2 regions of the Companilactobacillus allii genome follow, and region 2 is predicted to be linked to the other one. Evidence: a T-box and tRNA genes for the amino acid it is inferred to sense, from the RefSeq annotation. Region 2 holds a T-box; the other holds one or more tRNA genes.
The links. A T-box is a leader RNA that pairs with one kind of tRNA and senses whether it is charged. The one in region 2 lies ahead of leuS (leucine--tRNA ligase), so its partner is inferred to be a tRNA-Leu.
Positions count from the first base shown of each region.

Region 1: it has a tRNA-Leu gene. The T-box ahead of leuS (leucine--tRNA ligase) is inferred to sense a tRNA for this amino acid. The anticodon was not compared.

Region 1 is NZ_CP019323.1:1,205,081-1,209,526, reverse strand. It holds gene BTM29_RS05890 (aryl-sulfate sulfotransferase) at 1-195, opposite strand, end outside; gene BTM29_RS05885 (SLAP domain-containing protein) at 560-1,075, opposite strand; gene BTM29_RS05880 (hypothetical protein) at 1,387-1,896, opposite strand; tRNA gene BTM29_RS05875 (tRNA-Leu) at 2,072-2,157, opposite strand; gene BTM29_RS05870 (SprT family protein) at 2,219-2,680, opposite strand; gene BTM29_RS05865 (hypothetical protein) at 2,680-3,111, opposite strand; gene BTM29_RS05860 (glycosyltransferase family 2 protein) at 3,118-4,089, opposite strand; gene BTM29_RS05855 (hypothetical protein) at 4,091-4,446, opposite strand, start outside.
Region 2 is NZ_CP019323.1:1,574,006-1,578,451, reverse strand. It holds gene leuS (leucine--tRNA ligase) at 1-2,150, opposite strand, end outside; T-box leader at 2,214-2,423, opposite strand; gene BTM29_RS07620 (glucosaminidase domain-containing protein) at 2,421-3,701, opposite strand; gene BTM29_RS07615 (phosphatase PAP2 family protein) at 3,781-4,425, shown strand; gene BTM29_RS07610 (MDR family MFS transporter) at 4,375-4,446, opposite strand, start outside.

The DNA.
Region 1 (4,446 bases), 370 kb from region 2:
TTTCTTATACTTCTTGGTTAAAGGATCCTGCGCACTCTCTCTGGTCGTAATCAGCTTTGAGCCAATATTCTTCTTAATCTGAGCAGTACTCAAAATCTTACCATTGTCACTTTTAGAACTAGTTTTAGAGCAGGCTACTGCAATTAGCGAAAAGCACGCCAAAAAAGTAGCTATAAAAGCTAGCTTCTTCCTCAATTTGTATACTCCCTCTCGTTTTTAACTTAGAATTTCCCGTTCCCCGTAAATAATAATATACAATTTATATTTATGTATTTAAAATAAGCTAAGAACATTATAAGAAACTCTTATATTTATCTTCCGAATAAGGGATTTTATATTTATTTCACTTTAGGAAAAAGTCTCTTACAAAATGTGAACAAAACTATCGAGCAAATGATAGTACTATAGTAACTGTAATAAAGATAGATACCTCGTATATATAAACACACAAATAAGAGATACATCAAAAGTTCTACTGGCATAGAACTTAAGCAAAAAAAAAGATATTCACAGCTGGCACTGTGAATATCACACACACAAAACATAAATAGAAATTAAATTAATTTACAGAAGAAGTAAATGATTGTTCAACAACATCAAACATAGCGACATATGTATCCGGAGCTACTCTTAAGAATGGCATACCGGCAGATGTATAAATAGAACTATCTGAGTACCACTTACTACCTGCTTCTAATTTGACTTTAGTACTCTCCTCGAACTTATGATTGTAAACAGAGACCTCATGGTCTGTGGCTACCTTTATAACTTCGGGGCGTTTTTTGTATAAAAAGCTATCATCGGAACTGATATAACCGTCTGATGAAACTTTGTAATAATCTTTACCGTTAATATTGGAAATGTTACTTACTGACCACTTGCTGCTGTCAGATACAGTATTACTTGTCTGGTCACCTGATGCATTATATAAAGTAGCATCGGAATCAGAATCTGTACTTACTTCGACCTTATAACTAGAGCTAACGCTCTTAGCTTCTGTTGTAGTTGCTGGCACAACTGCAGCACTTGTACTAAATAATGCCATAGCTAATAAAACAATCGCATTTTTTTTCATAATAGTTTCCCCGTATATATATTATTTTATTTTTAGATATTAAAAAAACACACAAATTCAAGTACACAAAAAGTTCTACTGGCATAGAACTTAAAACTTAAGCAAATCACACACAATAACTATTTGTTGGCAATTGGCATTTTGCCTTATATTATTGTTACCCTTATAGTACAAAATTTACTAAACAATTACAATACAAACGGTCTACTTATTATTATTAATTTTTTAATAATTTGAATTAAAAAGCATGAAATCGCAATTTAAAACGATTTCATGCTTTTTTATTATTTAATTTTATTTTTTTATTAGATTTAAAATGACTCAGTAAAACTCTGTGAGATAACTTCATACATTGGAACATACTCACCTGTAGCTACTCTGACAAATGGCATACCAGAAGATGTGTAGATAACAGTATCAGAATACCAATAAGTGTCCGATTTCAATGCTAAGGATGTGCTTTCAACAAAGTTGTGATTATAAACATCAACCTCACCACTAGGATCTTCCACTTCAATTACTTCTGGGCGTAATTGATAACGATAACTGTCTTTTGAACTTAGATATTCATCATATCCAACTCTAAATAATTGTATTCCATTGACATCTAAGACTTTACCTACCTTCCATTTGCTGCCATACGGTAATGTTTTCCCAATATATTCATCTGAAGAATTATATAGCTTTCCTGGGTTTGAACTTACTTCGGCAAGATAACCTGCACCAGTTACTGATTCAGCTTGCACCGTATTATACTGTAGTGAAGAAAAGCTCATAACGAGAAAAGCTATTATCATTGTAATAATAGTTTTATTTTTCACTTTTCTGTCTTCCTTTATCTTAGACTACAATCAATATTAGACAGGATAATGTCAAAATACAAAAAATATGTATACAACAAATTAAATATTTGCTTTAATATTATAATTATTGTACATTTTGGATATAAAAAAAAGACTTACTTTAATATAGTAAGTCTCTTTTAATACTTATTTATGCGGGTAAGAAGATTCGAACTTCCACGGAGATAATTCTCCACAAGATCCTTAGTCTTGCGCGTCTGCCAATTCCGCCATACCCGCGTACAAGTAATATTCTACAGTTCATTAATTTCAATATCAAGTATAAGTTTAATTAAAGTAATTAAATATTGATATCTTTAATGAATTTTAATTTACCACGGCATTTTCCACAGACGAATCGTCTAGTATCTATCTTTCTAACACGTTGATAAACTGTATGGCAATTGGAACACTCATATATATGAAGGGTCTTATGTTTATTCGAATTATTCAATGGTGGTGCAAATCTAGATCCACCCACTTGCTTCAACAAAACTTTGAATTCTCGGCTTTTGTGTTGTGATGGCATCCCTGCGTTATACAAGTGATAATGGCACAGTTCATGTTTAATAACACCAACTAACTCTTCTGTTCCATATTGTTGATACACCTTAGGATTAATATCTATATGCCGATCTTTCAAATGAAACCTTCCACCGGTAGTACGCAATCTATTATTAAAAAAGGCTTTGTGAACAAAAGGTTTCCCAAAATTATCTTGGGAAACCTTTTGTATTAATCTAGTTAGATCTTCATTGTTCATTAAATTTCAGTCATCTTTTGCATGTACTTAGAGAACTTGTCCATGTTTTCATCTTGGACTTTCTCAGCATTATTGAATTTCTCACGATCGATTTTTTGATCTTCACCAATACTTTCAGTCATTTCAGTACAACCTTCAACGTACTTTTTGAACGCTGCTACTAAAGACATGTGTGTTCCCATGTATCTTGCTGGTGCCTTGGCCTTTTGTAGTTTGGTCAATAGATCTTGATAAGAATCTGTTCCCTTTTTGAAGTCATGCATAATCTTTGTATATTCAACAGAATCAATACGTTCGATCTGATCACGATCCAAGGCTTTTCTCAATGTTTCAAATTCTGGATTCAACTTGTCTTGTTCATCTTGAATAGATTGAACTGTGTTATTGATCAAATTGCCATAAACCATGGCCTTCTTTTGTGCTGCATTCATAAATAACTACCTCTTATTTTCTTTCAAAGTTTTCTCTGTATAAATATCTCGTTCAATAGTAAATCTTGGACGGTGCTTAACTTCACTGAATATCTTACCAACGTACTCACCAATCACACTAATACAGATCAGTTGTACTCCACCAAGTGCCCAAATCGAGATCATCATTGATGGCCAACCAGATACAACTTGTCCGTTTATCTTTTGGACAATGGTATATATCAGTAAGAAGATACTGATCAACACTATAAAAAATCCTAATCCCATTATCATCTTAATAGGAACAATTGAAAATGACGTAATTCCGTCTGCCGCAAACTTTATCATCTTTTTTAGTGGATATTTTGATTCTCCAGCGAATCTTTCTTTTCTCGCATAATATACTTTATCAGACTTGAAACCAACCATTGGAACGATTCCACGCAAAAATAAATTCGTTTCCTTATAACTCAATAACACTTCACAGGCTCGCTTACTCATCAAGCGGAAGTCAGCAGAATCAGGTACCAGTTTAACACCTAACCATCCCATGAACTTGTAGAAGAGTTCAGCTGTACCACGTTTAAACGAACTATCTGTATCACGATTATTACGAACGCCATAGACAACTTCTGAGCCCTCGATAAATTTATCGACCATTTTAGGAATCGCATTAACATCATCTTGCAGATCAGCATCAATAGTGATAACTGCATCAGAATCCTTAGAAGCAGCTGTTACACCAGCGAGTAGTGCTCCTTGATGTCCAAAATTACGACTCAATTTAACACCACTGATCAGATCATTTTCGCTGGAATACTCATCAATTAAACTCCAAGTCTTATCTCTACTACCATCATCAACGAACACCACTTTACTGGTAGCCGTTATTTTTTTCTCATTAATAAGGTTGTTAACGATTTGTGTTAATTCCTTTGTTGTCTCATGAAGTACTTCCTGTTCGTTATAACAAGGTACAACAATACTTAGCTTAAACAATTTATCGACTCCTCAATTTTGTGTCAATCCATTTCACTACTTTATATAACCCAACGCTACCAAGGATTGTGATAACTGGTAACAATTCAATTCGATATCTTCCTTGAACCTCGATCAATAATTGAACTACAGCATATGCCATCAATGTTAATAATAACAAATAAATACGTTTACTAAACTTTTTCTTGAATAATTCTAATGAACCGATCCATGAGAAAATTATCAAAATTATACTTCCGACATAAGCTAATAGATTCATTATATTGGTAGCACGTGCTGAATGAATCTTCACAAACTCCGTAAAGTCCGTGGCCGTTGACCGCTTAGCCCACAAAGTGGCGTTTTTAGCCCAGAATA
Region 2 (4,446 bases):
TCTTCCATCATATGTGGAGCAATTGGCGCAAGTAACTTAACGAATCCTTCAGCATATTCTCTAGGCATAGAGTCAGTTTTATGTGCTTCATTAACGAAGACCATCATTTGTGAAATTGCTGTATTGAAACGCAATGCATCATAATCTTCAGTTACCTTTTTAACTGTTTCATTATATATCTTATCTAATTTACCATCGTTTGTATCGACTACATATCCTTCACGAAGTGTGCTGTAATCATCATCATTTATGAATAATCTCCACACACGATCAAGGAATTTGTGAGCACCTGAAAGTCCATTTTCTGACCAAGGAATAGATGCATCCAATGGACCCATGAACATTTCGTAAACTCTCAAAGTATCTGCACCAAATGACTCGACAACATCATCTGGATTGACAACATTACCCTTTGACTTAGACATCTTTTCATGATTATCACCCAAAATCATTCCTTGGTTAAATAGCTTTTGGAATGGTTCTTTAGTTGGAACTACACCCATATCATATAATACTTTGTGCCAGAATCTTGCATACAACAAGTGAAGTACCGCATGTTCTGCACCACCAATATATAGATCAACAGGTAGCCATTCTTTCAATAAATCATAATCGGCAAGTTTTTCATCATTATGTGGATCAATATATCTTAGATAATACCAAGAACTACCAGCCCATTGTGGCATCGTATTAGTTTCACGACGGCCCTTACGACCGTTCTTATCAACAACATTAACCCAGTCAGTCAAGTTAGCGAGTGGTGATTCACCTGTACCAGATGGCTTGATATCTGCTTCTGCTGGTAACTTCAAAGGTAATTCATCTTCAGGAACTAGAGTTGTCTCACCATCTTCCCAATGGATAATAGGAATTGGTTCACCCCAATATCTTTGACGTGAGAACAACCAATCACGAAGTTTGTAATTGACGAACTTCTTACCACAACCGTTATCTTCTAGATATTCAGTTATTTTCTTGATTGCATCATCTTTATGTAATCCATCTAAGAATCCAGAGTTGATATGAGCACCATCACCGGTATAGGCCTCTTTAGAAAGGTCTCCACCCTCAATAACTGGTACGATAGGCAAATTAAATTTCTTTGCAAATTCATAATCACGTTGATCACCTGAAGGAACAGCCATAACTGCACCTGTACCATAAGTAGCAAGAACATAATCAGAAATCCAAATTTGAACTTTTTCACCATTTACAGGGTTTATTGCATATGAACCAGTAAAAGCACCGGTTTTATCATGATTCAAGTCAGTTCTATCAAGATCTGACTTACGTGAGGCCTCAGCTTTATATGCTTCGACTGCTTCGCGATTTTCATCTGTAGTAATTGTGTCAACTAGATCATTTTCTGGTGCCAACACTATATATGAAACTCCGAACACAGTATCAGCACGAGTTGTGAAGACTGTGATTTTCTTATCATCAAAGCCATCAACTGCAAAGTCAATATGTGCCCCAATGGATCTACCGATCCAGTTACGTTGCATTTCTTTGATACTTTCTGGCCAATCTATCAAATCAAGATCATCCAGCAATCTGTCAGCATAGGCTGTGATTTTCAGCATCCATTGACGCATAGGCTTTCTAACTACAGGGAATCCACCACGTTCTGTTTTACCGTCGATAACCTCTTCATTAGCGACAACTGTACCAAGATCTGGACTCCAATTAACTGGAACTTCAGCTTCATAAGCCAAACCTTTTTTGTACATCTGTTCAAATATCCATTGTGTCCACTTGTAATACTTAGGATCAGTAGTCTGAACTTCACGATCCCAATCATATGAAAATCCTAATGAATTAATTTGACGCTTGAAGTTTTGGATATTCTTCTCAGTGAAATCTGCAGGATTATGTCCTGTATCCATTGCATATTGCTCAGCAGGTAATCCAAATGCATCAAAACCCATTGGATGTAACACGTTATATCCCTGAGCACGCTTCATACGTGCAAGAATATCAGTAGCTGTATACCCTTCTGGATGTCCAACATGTAGACCTTGTCCAGATGGATAAGGGAACATATCTAGTGCGTAATAGTTCTTTTTGTTTTTGTCATTAGTAGTCTTGAAAGTTTGATTTTCCTTCCAGTACTTTTGCCATTTTTTCTCAACTGTATTGTGATTATACATTTTACACCCTCCAAAAAAAATTCACGATAATAAAAAAGTCCCATGATATCTAAATTAAAGATATCATAGGACGAATTATCGCGTTACCACCTAAGTTCCACTCCACAAAGAAGTGACTCTCAAAATCCTTAACGCGGACGATTCGTAACCACCTACTAAATTCAGCAGTTAAATTAAATGGATGAGTTCAATTTAAAAAGTTATACGTTCACATTAACCACGTACTTTCTGAAATTCTTTTTAAATTTACTATTTCCGTTGCTTTATATACTATACCATTAACTTCTGTCCGACAACTAATAAATCAGAATTTAAATCATTGTCTTGCTTTATCTGATCAGTCGTTGTATTTGCCTGTGCAGCAATAGAATCAATCGTGTCACCATCTTGAACGGTAACAGTATCATCACTTGAGTTACTATTCGAATCATCTGATGTTAAAGTGTTCTTAACTGCAACTGCAACATTGGATGAACTATTTGAAGAGTCATATTTTTTAACTCCGTTTGTTTCGTCTTGAACGATAACTGGTGCTTGACTCTTACCATATACATCCGAAACATCTGAAGTAGTGTCTGAATCTGAACTAGTTGTTCCAACAACGTTAGACAAATTATTCACAGTGACTGGTTGTTCTTGATTATCATTACCAATAACCTTAAGAACTGTTAACGTCTTACCTGGATACACGTAGCTAGATGTCTTCAAATTATTAAGATCCATCAATGTTTCAACAGTCATATTGAACTTATCGGCGACCGACTGTAGTGTGTCACCTTGTGCATATACATAAGTTTGATCCTGTGAACCATCGGCTGTATCAAACTTAGTTAAATCATATTTCTTGATAATTGCATTCAATTTGTCTGCATAAGTAGTGTCAGTAGCATAACGGCCTGTCAAATATGCTGTAGCATCTTCATAAGAAGTAGTATTGCTCTTCCAAGCTCCAGCATAAATCTCAGGATTACCTGAAACTCCACCTCTAATTAAAGACACATAGTCTTCAAGAGATTCCTTGTATGATGGGTATTTCCTAAAATTAGAACTGATCGAATAAAGACTACCAGTACCATCATCTTCTTGAGTTCCCATATTAACTGACTCACCATTGTACGAACCCTTAATACCAAATAAATTATAGTTAGGTGCACTAGCAAGTCCACTAGTACCCCAGCCACTTTCAACCATTGCTTGTGCAATCATTACTGAGGCATAGATATCATTGTTATTGGCCAATTTGCGTGCTGAATTACCAATATAGTTTATAAAGTTTGTATCGCCAACACCACGTGGTGTAACAATATCAGTACTTGTATCGACTGTATTAGTTGCACTAATTGCACTAATTGCACTAATTGCAGATGTAGCCTCAGCATAGACTGGCACAGTAGTTTCTACACTTGCAAGTGAAGTAACCACTCCGCCTAAAACTAGGCTTCCACCCAAAAATGTAACATTTTTGCTTATATTTGAACTTTTAACGCTTTTATTATTTAATCTAGTTAAGCGATTTTCTTCTTGAATACGCTGACGACGTGTAATTGTCATATTCTTTTACCCCACATGAATACCTATGCATTATTATATAATTTCTTAAACAAAATTTAAACAATTGAGAGTAAAAATAATGAAAATATCAAAATTTGTGCTTTTTTCTAATATATTGCTAATAATCTGCTTTACTATTTGGAGTTTCTCCGTTGCAACAAAATCTCACTTTATTAGTCTATTTGACAAGTTTGTCATCAACCAAGTTTATCACCACAATTCATTTTCATTGTGGTTCTTTAGATTTATGACCTCTTTTGGAAACACTAACACAATCATAGTTCTAACTATTATTTCTGTAATTGTATTATCTGTATCAAGGAATTTCAGTGCTGCATTTTTCGTAGCACTGAACCAAATTATAGTTTCTTGGCTAAATCATACAATCAAAGTGAATATAAGAAGACCACGCCCACTGCACCATCACTATGTATACGCTGGTGGTTACAGTTTCCCTAGTGGTCACTCTGCAAGTTCATTTGCACTTTATATTTCACTATTAATTGTTGCCTTACTCATTTTCAAAAAACTAAGTGTCAAAGTAATTGCTAGCATTGTTGCCATTACAATTGTTTTATTGGTTGGATACAGCAGAATATTTCTAGGGGTTCATTATCCTAGTGATGTTGTTGGAGGTTATTTATTAGCATCGATTATCATAACTTTTACAACTCTATTGTTCAGAACCAAGAATTTTCTTATTCTTAAGCTCAAAGGCGTTTAAAATTAGGCCTAATATTAATAA